DNA from 3 places in the Fictibacillus arsenicus genome. Region 3 is predicted to be linked to each of the others. Evidence: riboswitches for the same ligand, from Rfam matches in the RefSeq annotation. Region 3 holds a riboswitch; each other region holds the start of a gene.

Region 1 (4,343 bases), 660 kb from region 3:
GCAGAAAATGAAGAACTTGCCGCATTTTTAAAGGAAAAAAAGCAATTGCCGATAAAAGATTTATTAAATATGGTATCCTGTAGTCGTAAAACCATAGAGAGAAATCGAAAGTATATAATAGCGGTATCATTAATATATTTAGGCGATTTCCAAGCGCTGAAATCATACATTCAGCCTTAAGGTGAGGTATATATGATTGCATGGTAAGGGGGATTACTTCCTCTTGCCTGTAATTACTACTGATCCTGCAACTTGCGGGAGGGATACAATTGAAAAGCGGCAGCGGCATTGTAATAGAGGTTAACAACAGAAAAGCGACTTTGCTTATGAAAGATGGAACATTTGTAACGGTAAGAGTACCAGCAGGCAAAAATCCATCAGTGGGCAGAGAATATCAGGCTTCTTATTTTTCGGAAAGGAAAAGAAGTCTTTTTGTGGTGCCATCTGTAGCAGCGATACTTGCTGTTGTTCTTCTATCAGGTTTGATCCCGATTGGAAGCGAGTCAGCGGCAGCGGCTTATGTAAGCTTTGATATTAATCCAAGCTTAGAAGTGGGCGTAGATGAGGAAATGCAGGTTATCCAAATTGATGCATTTAATGACGAGGCAAAAAAAATCATAGATAAATATGATCTGAACGTTGAAAATCAATTTTCATTTGAAGACTTTGCTGATCAGCTTATTAAGGCATATGAAGAAGAAGGTTATATGGAATCAGACCATTCTATGCTCATCACAACCATTTCCAGTGAAGAAGGCAATGATAAGACTGAAGCAGCTCTAGATGAAGCAGTAAATTCAATCGTGAAGAAGACTGTTGTAAAATACCCTGTCCGTATCACTGTTTCAGAGTCTAATCCTGACACTCGTGAAAAAGCAAAGCAGCTTGGAGTGTCTTCAGGAAAATATAAAGCATTTCAAACTGCAAACATAAACGGCAAGACTTTAACAGAAGAGAAGATAAAAGAGGTTAACTTTCAAGAGCTAAAAGTAAATACTTTATCCTCTAATGACATACAAAGCTTACCGCACCCAAGGAAAATTAACACCGAAGCCCATGAACGAAAGAATGACATAAAAATAGCAGTCCCTAAAAAAGCAGTTAGCCAACCAAAAGAAGTTAAAAAGCACAGAGAAAAGCATCACAATCAAGATAATCACCATAACAAGAAACAAGAAAAATTGGTGAAGCCTAAAGAAAGAAAGTTAAATAATAGCGATAACAAGCATCAAAATCGTGCGTTTAACAGCAATAAACAAAAGAATAATGAACATCAAAACCGAAACGCGAATAATCATCACAAGAAAAATCAGCAGGACCGCAATAAACAGGACCGCAATAAACAGGACCGCAATAAGCAAGATCGCGACAAACATCGTAACAAACATTAGCACTAAATATGGTTAATACTGTCGTAATTACAAAAACGATTTTTACTGACTGTCGAACGCTTTATAAAGGTAAACACTCCGTTCCTCTCGAAAAGGTGAAATAACAACCAATTCGGGGGGATTTTATATGCTGGATGTCACCTTTTTTGAAAGACAGATTGGAAAAAGTCCATACTTGCCATTGTATAACATTCCGGTTAAACCTAGATTTAGTCTCAATGATGAAACTACCTTGAGGATTGATTACAGAGAAGGAGAACGTAATCGTATCGTTGTTTTCAGAGGAAATCCAAAGTATCTATCTATGATGCTAGATGGGAAAATGAAGCTTACAACACTCCTTCGCCAAGAGATGATCGAGTTTCACGGGACGTTAAGACAGCGGCTGAAATGGGAAGCCATATTCTATTTAAGCTCTCATTGGGAACAAATATCTGCAGGCGTCTTGATTAAAAGTGTTAAAAATGTTTGACACGAATCGACAGCGGTGATATTATTCATCTCAGTGATTCAAAAATGCATCGTTTTAACTTAATAACGCAACGCTTTAACTTATCACGAGAGGTGGAGGGACTGGCCCTATGAAACCCGGCAACCGCTAGCTGTATGTAATCCATACTGACTAGAAAGGTGCCAATTCCTGCAAGGCATTCAATTGTCTTGGGAGATGAGGAGAACGCGCATAGAATATTATATGCCTTTCTGCTCATATTGAAGCAGAGGGCATTTTTTTATTTGAATGGTTTGTTGATTGGATTGCAAGGTGCGAGACTCCAGCGGGATTAGCGTGCCAGCTACTTGAGTATTCTTCCTCGCAAGGCATGCGACGAGGAAACTCACTTCGTTAGGAGTTGCTTGTAGACGCAGGAGCACACAGGTTTTATTAAGACTCCTAACGGCGCAAAGCGCAGAGGAAGCTCACCGCACGCCCCGCGGAAAGCGAGCATCCTGGAGCGGAAATCAACAGCTTCTAATTGCAATTTAAAGTATTACAGATGGAAATGAGGTTAGTTCTATTGATTAATTTACATTCAGTCCGTAAAGTCTTTCAAACCAAAGATGGTGAAGTGAAGGCTGTTGATTCGGTAGATTTAAACATAAAACAAGGTGAAATTTACGGCATTATTGGATACAGCGGAGCAGGGAAAAGTACACTTATCCGAATTCTTAACATGCTGGAAAGACCGACAAGCGGTACGGTTACGATCGGCGGAAAAAATATGTCTGAGCTATCTTCTAAAAAACTTAGAGAAGCTAGACAGGAAATAAGTATGATATTCCAGCACTTCAACCTTTTATGGTCGAGAACCGTTAGAGAGAACATTGCTTTCCCGTTAGAAATCGCTGGATATCCGAAAGAGAAAATCAAGCAGCGTGTTGACGAGCTGATTGATCTTGTCGGACTAGAAGGCAGAGGCGGTTCATATCCTTCACAGCTGAGCGGGGGCCAAAAACAGCGGGTTGGTATTGCGAGAGCACTTGCCAACGAACCGAAAGTTTTATTATGTGATGAAGCCACTTCAGCACTTGATCCAAAAACAACCGACAGTATTTTAGATCTTCTAGTAGAAATCAACCAGAAGCTAGGTCTAACTATCGTGTTGATCACACATGAAATGCACGTCATACGAAAAATCTGTCACCGAGTTGCAGTAATGGAAAAAGGAAAAGTGGTAGAAGAAGGCGATGTACTGAGCGTCTTTAAAAACCCTAAAGAATCCATTACAAAGGATTTTGTAAAACAAGTTACAGAACCAGAAGAAACAGTGGATACCATAAAGCAATTTATAGAGGAGTTTCCTGAAGGCAGAATTGTTCAGCTTACTTTTGTAGGAGGCAGTGCCGGGCAGCCTTTAATTACAGAGCTGATCCGAAACTTTGAAGTGGATGTTAATATCCTGCAAGGTAAAATTACTCAAACTCAAAATGGTCCATACGGTACATTATTTATCCAAATAAAAGGTTCTGAAGCGGCACTTTCTAACGCTATGGAATTTTTAAATAGTGTTCAGGTAGAAGTTGAGGTGATTCATAATGCTTAGTACTTGGTTCCCGAACGTTCAGTGGGATGTTGTTTTAGAAGCAACGAAAGAAACTTTATATATGTCGGCTATTTCCGTTTTTGTAACATTCATTTTAGGTCTCGCTTTGGGGCTTGCCTTATATTTAACCGCTCCAGGCAACCTGTGGGAAAACAAATTCTTAAATAGCATCATTGCCATTATTGTTAACGTGTTCCGTTCTATTCCGTTTATTATATTAATTATTTTGCTGATTCCTTTTACGCGCTTTATTGTAGGGACAATGCTTGGAGCAGAAGCAGCACTGCCAGCTTTGATTGTCGGAGCAGCTCCATTTTACGCGCGTATGGTTGAGATTGCTTTGAGAGAAATTAATAAAGGAGTAATTGAAGCAGCGAAATCAATGGGTGCAACAAACACTCAAATTATTTTCAAAGTACTTATTCCCGAAAGCACCCCAGCACTTATTTCTGGTATTACCGTTACTGCGATTGCTCTTGTAAGCTACACAGCAATGGCTGGTGTAGTTGGAGCAGGAGGACTTGGAAACCTTGCTTATATGGAAGGCTACCAGCGGGATAATGCAGAAGTAACTTTAGTTTCAACTGTTCTGATCTTGGTCATCGTATTTGTTATTCAATGGATAGGAGATCAATTCACAACAGCTTTAGATAAAAGATAAGCACATACAACAAGGAGGAAATCACATGAAAAAAGTATTTTCTATTATTTTGCTTGCTGTAGTTGGTGCAGCACTAGCAGCTTGCGGCAATAAAACAGAAGGTGGCATCAGCGACGAAAAGCTGATTGTCGGGGCATCAAACGTACCTCATGCTGAAATTCTTGAAGAAGCAAAACCACTTCTAAAAGAAAAAGGTGTAGAGCTCGAGATCAAAACGTTCCAGGATTATGTACTTCCAAACAAATCTCT
Region 2 (4,343 bases), 1.5 Mb from region 3:
GCTTGTTCTGCATAAGCTTCCTTTAACGCATCAAATGTCGTACCGCCAGTAACGCTTAATGTTTTCGTTGTTGGCCCCATAGATCCCGCAACAAAACGCGGCCATTTTTCGGAAGAAACTGCATCAGCTGCTTTTCTCGCAATTTCCGCTCCTAACTTATTAATCTCATAAGCTCGTACGCCAAGATCATACTCGTCTAAAACAAGATTAGTTCCCCCAAAGGTATTCGTTTCAATGATATCTGCGCCAGCTTGCAGATACGTTAAGTGAATGGATTCAATAACATCTGGTGCTGTTACATTTAAATATTCATTACACCCGTCATATTCCTCGCCGCCAAAATCTTCTGCTGTGAGCTTTGCTTCTTGAAGCATCGTCCCCATTGCGCCATCCATAATTAATATTCTCTTTTTCAGCTGACCTTCTATTGATGTCTTAGGCATTTTGCGACCTCCTTGCTAACAGGGATGGATGATTCATTCGTGCATATTTGGCTAACTCAACAGTTAGTTCATAACGCATAAATGGAGTGATGAGATAAATACCATTAAAAAGATCCATAGCTGTATCCAAAAGTGACTTTGCTATATTTAAGCCTTCAACGCTTGCTTGTTTAGGACTTTCTTTAAATTTCCCCATTTGTTCACGTACAGAGTCAGATAATTTTATCCCTGGCACTTCATGATGAAGAAATTCAGCATTTTGCGAACTCGTTAATGGCATTATTCCTATATAGATCGGTTTATCAATGTGTTTGGTGGCTTCATAGGTTTCAATTAGCTTTTCCTCTGAAAAAATAGGCTGACTTATAAAATAGTCTGCACCGTATTCAATCTTCTTTTCTAAACGTTCAACAGCTTTATCAATTAACCTGATATTTGGATTAAAAGCTGCTCCTACACTAAAAGAAGTTTTTTCTCCTAGTTCTTTTCCTGATAATGATAATCCTTGATTAAACTGCTTAATGAGTTTGATCAGTTCGAATGAAGTGACATCATAAACAGATGATGCACCAGGAAAATCACCGACACTTGCTGGATCTCCAGTTACAGCTAATATTTCACGTATTCCTTGTGTATGAAGACCCATTAAGTGTGATTGAAGTCCGATTAAATTCCGGTCGCGGCACGTAATATGAACGAGCGGCCGAAGATTTAATTCTGACTGAACAATCGATCCTAATGCTGAGTTGCATATTCGTGGAGATGCAAGAGAATTATCAGCCAGTGTCAGAGCATCGATTCCCGCTTCTTTTAAAGCCTTCGCACCCTCCATAAATCCAGACGTATCAAGCTTGCGAGGCGGGTCCAATTCAACAATGATGGATTGTTTCTTCTTTACTTCTTCACAAAGCGGAACATACATAGACTTTGAAGCAGACTGAATTACAATATCTCTTTGTCTTTGTTTTACTTCTTTTTCTTTTACAGGCTGCAGGTTCTTAAGTTCATTCGAAAAAGCACGTATGTGTTCAGGTGTTGTACCGCAGCAGCCTCCTAGAACACTGACACCTTGCTCTCTGAACAGATGAGCACATTCTTTAAAATACTCAGCATCACTCTCATATTGGAACTTTCCATCTGAATATGAAGGCAGTGAGGCATTCGGAAACGCAGATATAAATGCTTTTTTAGGAATCGGTACTTCCTCAAGTGTCTTCAGCATGTGATAAGGACCTAACCGGCAATTTAATCCCACTACATCCGCACCGATTTCCTCAAGACGCAACAGAGCTTCTGAAATTGGGGTTCGGTCTTGCAGAAAACCTATTTCCTGAAGGGAAACTTGAGCAATCATTGGAAGAGACGTTTCTTTTCTAGCAATTTCTAATACGGTTTCGAGTTCTTGCAGATCGTAATACGTTTCCAGCTGTATACCGTCTACGTTTTCCATGAGTAAACAATAGAGCTGTTCACGAAAACTGCGTTTAATTTCATCAAGCGAAATACTGTTTGGTTTAATGCCGCGGATTCCGCCAATGGTTCCTACAACATATTCGTTTTTGGCAGCTCTTCTCGCAATTTGAACAGCTGCTTTGTTGATTTCTTTTACCTGATCTTGGAGGCCATAACGTTCTAGCTTTGAATAGTTGGCTGCATACGTATTTGTTTGAATGATGTCAGCGCCAGCATTTAGATAAGCCCGGTGAATATTATAGATTTGTTCCGGTTGCGAAAGATTTAATTCTTCGTAACAAAAATCCGAGCCGTATGAATACAGAAGCGTACCCATAGCACCGTCGCCGATTAAAATTTTGTTATGTTTTAAATCAGTTACTAAGCTCATGTCAGCCTCCTTATATAAAATAAAAAGCCTTCTAGAAAGAAGACTTTTTTCAGCGTTTGGTCTTCTTATCTTTACAAGTCATTATGTGGACTCGCAGGAATTAGCACCTTTTCAGCTTTACGCTGCTGGTTGCTGAGGTTTCATAGGGCCGCTCCCTCAACCTCTCTTGATAAGGGTTTTATTCAATTATGGTTACTTAACTAGGTTACGAACTTTTTGTTCAACAATGTCTTTTTATATCCGTAACGTTTGTTCACATCGTGTAAAAAGACAGGATCTGTGAGTTCCGTCAATAAAGCTTTCCTTTTTATTTTCGGAATTTCATTCTTAATGATTGTTCTGCATTCAAACAAAAACTCCAAATAAGATTCATAGTCTTTACTGTACATTTGCTGAAGTTCTTTTTTTATTAAGATAGACAAGCTGGGACTAGCCCCAGAGGTTGAAACTGAGAGTACTAGTTTACCTCTTCTGACAACGCTTGGAATGATAAAATTGCCTAATTGTGTCTGGTCTGCTACATTAATAAGCTGGTTCTCATTCACTTTATTAGCAATCTCAGCATTCACTTCGTTTAAATTAGTCGCTGCGACAATAAGAAAGGCTTTCTCGAAATCGTTACTCTTAACCTCTCTAGAAATCCAAGTGAGTTTACTTTGTTCATGTAATTCCTGAATCTCTTTAACTGCATCAATACTAATGACAGTTATTATTGCTTTTTCTTTCAGCAGATCTCTTATTTTTCGGTAAGCAACAGGACCGCCTCCTGCTACAACAACTTCTTTACCGGATAGGTCTACGTGTATAGGGTACATAATATACCTCACTTTTTAAAATATTGCAAATTCTTTTGTTTGAAGTGTCTCATTTATCCGAGTCAGTAATACCTCTTTTAATATAGGATGAAAGCCAAGCGTCTCGCATAGGATTATTTCTTGTTGTGAATGTTCCACATATCGTTTTATTGTAAGCTTCATTCCATTTATTAATAGACCTGAAAACAAGAGATAAGGAACAACAATTACTTGATCGTATGTTTGTTTACTGTTCCATAATACTTCTTCAAAACTTGGAGATGAACCGGTTAGAAAACAGGCTTGAATACTAGGTATGCCATAATGTTGCTGAAGATTAAATGCAATTTTCTCTAAATCCCGCTTTACATCTCGATCTCTGCTTCCTCTTCCAACCAATAAAAGGTGTGAGTTCTTACTTACACTAGAAACTCGTTTTGTGATTTTTTCCCACAATAAATGAGAAGTGGCTTCGTGTACGCCGAATGCGCGGCCATACTTAACTTCAATTTGAGGATATTGGATTTGCAATTGTCGCAGTTCTTTTGGAATGTCTATCTTTACATGATTAGCCGTCAATAAAAACACAGGAACAACATAGATGCTCGTAGCACCTTTTTGTATGCATGTTATAAAACCTTGCGGGATGGACGGTGCAGCAAGTTCTAAAAAACAGACCTCTTTGATTGGAACATCAACTGAAGCCATGCATTGCTTTACGAATTCTTCTGCTTCGATCCGGCCTTTTTGCAGCCGAGTACCATGACAGACAAAAAGCAAAGCATTCATCTAAAACGCCTCACTGATGGCTGCAAGTTTTATAGGTTCTTCATGCAGCTGTTCAAACCACTTAAGTTCGTCACGGAGTCGCACCACTTCTCCAACAACGATCATGCTCGGATTTTCAATTCTTTCACGCAATACAATATCTTCAATGGTTTCTAATGTTCCTGTTACGGTTCTCTGATTTTCTAACGATCCCCATTGGACTAGTGCCACCGGAGTGTCTTTGTTTTTCCCGTGTTTTGTCAGCTGTTCACAGATATAGGGAAGGTTACCTACACCCATGTAGATCGCTAATGTATCAATTCCTTTTGCTAAACTGTCCCATTTCAACTCTTCTTCTTCACCCTTTTTCCTGTGACCAGTAACAATCGCGTAACTTGAAGAGATGTTTCGATGTGTGACTGGAATACCAGCATATGCAGGTGCTGCAATTCCTGATGTGATGCCAGGTACTACTTCAAATTCTATACGGCTTTT
Region 3 (4,343 bases):
CTGGAGAATTTCAGCAGATTAAGAGTTTAAATACGACTTTTGTAAAAGAAAGAGCATCACTAGACGCAAACAAACAGATTGAAGAAGTAGATGTTGATGATTATTCAGCGTTTATCGCGGTGGCCAGTTCATGACAACAAGGAATGCAGTAGGTTTTTCGAACGCACTAGAGGTTACTCTTTTTGGAGATGAAGGGACGATGGAGCTTTCTTGTGAGCGACCTGACAATATACATTTGATCCGGTTCAACCACGAACAGAAAACAAGAGATAAAACAAGTTTAGAAGTGCCTGTCACCTATAAAAGAAATCAGCTCGAAGATTTCATAGATTTGATTAACGGTCTTACACCAGAGGATTGTCCAACCTTTTATGATGGCTATGAAAATCAAAAGGTACTTCATCAAATTCTTGAAAACACGAGAATCACCTCTGAGCATGAGGTGATAAAATGAAACCGATTAAAATAGGTGTAATCGGAGCCAGCTGGTTTGCGGATCTATGGTATTTACCCGTCCTTAACATGCATCCTCAAGCTGAGTTGACCGCCATCTGCAGTGAGAATGGAAACAACGCTCGTTTGATGGCTAAAAAATACGGCATTGCAAAAAGTTATACTTCTTACGAACAAATGATAGATAACGAGAATTTAGACGGGGTATGTATTATAACGCCGAACTGTACTCATGCCGACATAATCTTAACGGCAGCAAAGAGGGGCTTGCACATTATTTGTGAGAAGCCTTTAGCCCTAAATACGGAAGAATCTACTAGAATAATAGAGGGTGTTCATTCGTCTATCATACATGCAGTGAATTTTACATACCGTGAAAATCCTGCCGTTAAGCAGATGAAGAATGAGTTGCGTGAGAAAAGAATAGGAAACATACTTGAAGCTGATTTTGAATATACCGGTGATTATGGTATTCAATCCTCACCAGGGTGGAGAGGGGATATTCAGCTTGGTGGTGAAGGCGGTGTTCTGGCTGACCTAGGTTCCCATCTTATCGATCTGGCACATTATTTATTTGACGGACCTATTCATCCACTGTCAGCTTCCTATCAAATTGTAAAAAGAGATACAAATGATAAAGAGAAAGCACCTGATTCGGTATTTTTTACAGCGATGCTGCCCAATAACGCGATCTCAAGCTTCCAAACAAGCTGGGTTCGTTATCAAGGAGGCAGGGGACAAACAATTAAAATCAACGTGTATGGTGACAATGGAAAAATGGAAATGTTATCAACAGAATTTGGCATTCAACTTTCTGTTCAAAACGGGACGAACAAGACCCATACATGGAATGAAAAGGAAGAAAGCGGAGAAGGGAATTTTCGCCCTTGGCGTTTGACGTCAAGAAATGAAATATGGAAATGGGTAGATCGCATCTTAGATCCTTCTCGTGTTATAAAACAGCCTGACTTTTATGATGGACACTTAGTTCAGTTAGTCATGGATCGCATACTTCATAACGACCGTTAAAACTTTTAAGAATTACGCAAATAATAACTTTTCCTTTTTATCCTTCACATATTTTAAAAAATAAAAAATAAAAAATATTGACTATATTCTATTACTTTTATATACTAAAAAAAGTAAAATAAAAGAATAACTTATCCAGAGAGACTGAGGGACAGGCCCTATGACGTCCAGCAACCATCATTTTTATGAAAGGTGCTAATTCCTGCAGAATGATATCATTCTGAAAGATAAGGTTTAGATAAACGGCTAACCACTTTCAAATGATTGTGGTTTTTTTGTGTTTTATTTAGGTTTAGATGCTTGAAAAAGGAGACTACAACATGCTTGTACTAGATGATGTTCACAAAGTTTTTGGGAAAGGGAAAGACAAAAAAGTTGAAGCTTTGAAAGGAATCAACCTAAAAGTTGATAAAGGAGAAATTTTCGGCGTGGTTGGATTTAGTGGTGCCGGGAAAAGTACACTAATCCGCTGCGTGAATATATTGGAACGTCCAACTTCCGGGAAAGTCCTGATTAATGACGTTGACCTCCTTACGCTTAATCCAAGGGACTTACGCAAGCAACGAAAAAAAATCGGGATGATTTTTCAGCAATATAACTTATTGCAAGCGAAAACGATTTTCAAAAATGTTGCGATGCCGCTTATTTTAGAAGGCGTCCCGAAGGATGAGATTAAAGAGAAAGTGACAAAATTATTATCCTTCGTTGGGTTGGCGGATCGGATGAATCATTATCCTGAACAACTATCAGGAGGTCAAAAGCAAAGGGTGGGTATCGCACGAGCATTGGCAACAGATCCAGATATTCTCCTTTGTGATGAAGCGACATCTGCCCTTGACCCGAATACGACGGAAGCGGTACTGGAATTACTGCGCAAGGTTCGGGACGAGTTAGGCATCACGATTTTAATGATTACCCATGAGATGAATGTCATCCGTGATGTTTGTGACAAGGTTGCGGTCATAGAAAAGGGAACAATTGTTGAACAAGGCTCTGTCATCGATGTGTTCACCGAGCCGAAAACGAAAATTGCAAGAAGCTTTGTGAGGACGGTATTGAACCAAACGATTCCACCTTCGATCAAACGATTAATTGAGGAAAGTAGTCAGACGAACCCACATGGTATTTACCGGATTATCTTTAAGGGCGCATCGACCAATACACCGTTGCTCTCGAATACGGCTAAAAAATTTTCTATCGATTTGAATGTGATCCACGGGATGGTAACAGAGCTCCAGGGAGTTCCATTTGGAAATTTGCTAGTTGAATTTAAGGGAGACCGTGAAGAGATTAATCGTGCGATTCAATATATAAACGAGAATGATGCTGTGATAAAGGAGGTGTCTAAAGATGCCATTTGATTGGAGCTGGTTCTGGCCTGAATTTTTAACTGCTATTGATCAAACCTTATATATGGTTATTGTAGGGCTGATTATTTCGATCATTATTGGTATGCCAATTGGCGTAGTGTTAGTGATTACGAGAGAACACGGGATTCTAGAAAATAAAATAGTCTTCAATATTCTTAACGTTATTATCAATATTTTTCGATCGATTCCTTTTATTATTCTAGTTGTGGCGATTATTCCTTTTACTCGCTTAGTAGTCGGAACTTCAATTGGTACGACTGCTGCAATTGTCCCACTTGTCCTCTATACAGCCTTTTATATCGGGCGTTTAGTTGAAAACTCACTTCTTGAAGTGGATCAAGGGACCATCGAATTAGCTCAAGCCATGGGGGCGACTCCTTGGCAAATTATTTGGAGATTTCTCCTTCCTGAAGCACGAAGCTCTCTTGTGTTAGCTTTAACCATCGCGACAATTGGATTAATCGGTGCTTCCGCAATGGCGGGGGCCGTTGGTGGCGGTGGAATCGGTGATCTAGCGATTACGTATGGATATAACCAATTTAAAACAGAGGTTATGGTCATTACCGTTGTCACACTCATTATCATGGTTCAACTTGTTCAATCAATAGGGAACGTGATCGCGAAAAAATTGAGAAGAAACTAAAACATATTCGTTTGTAAAAGGTTATCCTTTTATAAAAAAAAACAGCATAGGGGATTATAAACATGAAAAAATTAGCCATTATTTTAGTAGGATTACTTCTATTACTTTCTGCCTGTGGTTCAAACAGCAGTTCAGATAATAGCGAAGGCAGTAAAACAGTTATAGTCGGTACATCATCAGCAGAAGTTCCAACTTGGGAATTAGTTAAAAAGCTTGCGAAAGAAAAAGGAATTACTCTTGAAATTGTCAAATTCGATGATTATGTTCAACCAAACCTTGCATTAGATAGTGGAGAAATTGATATCAATGCATTTCAAACTGTTGTATATTTTGATAGCTTTAAAAAAGACCGTAATCTTGATTTAGCAGCTATAGGTACAACTTCTATCTGGCCGATGGGAATGTATTCTAAAAAAATTAAAGAAGTTAGCGAATTTAAAGACGGGGACCAAGTGATTATTCCAAAAGACCCTACGAATCTAGGAAGAGCACTATTGTTAATGCAAAAAGCAGGTCTTATCACATTAAAAGAAGGCTTTACTGGTGCTGGCGGTCTAGAAAATGTTGAAAAAAATCCTAAAAACTTAAAAATCACTCCAGTAGACGCTGGGCAAACAGCACGTGGTTTAGACGATGCGGCGGCTTCCATTATTAACTGTGATATGGCGATTAATGCTGGGTTAAACCCAACAAAAGATCCTATTTTTGGTGAAGATGCAAGCAATAAAGCATACGTTAACATTATCGCTGCTCAAACGAAACGTAAAGATGATAAGACATTGAAACAAATTGCAGATATCTATCATACTGAAGAAGTGACAAACTTTATCAAAAAACACTTTAATGGT

Evidence for each region. A riboswitch is a leader RNA that binds a small molecule or an ion and turns the genes downstream of it on or off. The one in region 3 is predicted to bind S-adenosylmethionine.
Region 1: another riboswitch for S-adenosylmethionine. It lies ahead of ABE41_RS15745 (methionine ABC transporter ATP-binding protein); the one in region 3 lies ahead of ABE41_RS18865 (methionine ABC transporter ATP-binding protein).
Region 2: another riboswitch for S-adenosylmethionine. It lies ahead of ABE41_RS11355 (bifunctional homocysteine S-methyltransferase/methylenetetrahydrofolate reductase); the one in region 3 lies ahead of ABE41_RS18865 (methionine ABC transporter ATP-binding protein).

The regions. Positions count from the first base shown of each region.
Region 1 is NZ_CP016761.1:3,071,920-3,076,262, reverse strand. Features, by position in the region: gene sigI (RNA polymerase sigma-I factor) at 1-180, shown strand, start outside; gene ABE41_RS15755 (anti-sigma-I factor RsgI family protein) at 270-1,391, shown strand; gene ABE41_RS15750 (PNPOx family protein) at 1,519-1,863, shown strand; SAM riboswitch class I at 1,941-2,065, shown strand; gene ABE41_RS15745 (methionine ABC transporter ATP-binding protein) at 2,408-3,433, shown strand; gene ABE41_RS15740 (methionine ABC transporter permease) at 3,426-4,094, shown strand; gene ABE41_RS15735 (MetQ/NlpA family ABC transporter substrate-binding protein) at 4,120-4,343, shown strand, end outside.
Region 2 is NZ_CP016761.1:2,206,561-2,210,903, forward strand. Features, by position in the region: gene metH (methionine synthase) at 1-443, opposite strand, end outside; gene ABE41_RS11355 (bifunctional homocysteine S-methyltransferase/methylenetetrahydrofolate reductase) at 436-2,286, opposite strand; SAM riboswitch class I at 2,349-2,462, opposite strand; gene ABE41_RS11360 (precorrin-2 dehydrogenase/sirohydrochlorin ferrochelatase family protein) at 2,487-3,101, opposite strand; gene ABE41_RS11365 (sirohydrochlorin chelatase) at 3,117-3,869, opposite strand; gene cobA (uroporphyrinogen-III C-methyltransferase) at 3,870-4,343, opposite strand, start outside.
Region 3 is NZ_CP016761.1:3,735,449-3,739,791, reverse strand. Features, by position in the region: gene ABE41_RS18875 (Gfo/Idh/MocA family protein) at 1-134, shown strand, start outside; gene ABE41_RS20820 (hypothetical protein) at 131-454, shown strand; gene ABE41_RS18870 (Gfo/Idh/MocA family protein) at 451-1,482, shown strand; SAM riboswitch class I at 1,611-1,716, shown strand; gene ABE41_RS18865 (methionine ABC transporter ATP-binding protein) at 1,803-2,843, shown strand; gene ABE41_RS18860 (methionine ABC transporter permease) at 2,833-3,495, shown strand; gene ABE41_RS18855 (MetQ/NlpA family ABC transporter substrate-binding protein) at 3,558-4,343, shown strand, end outside.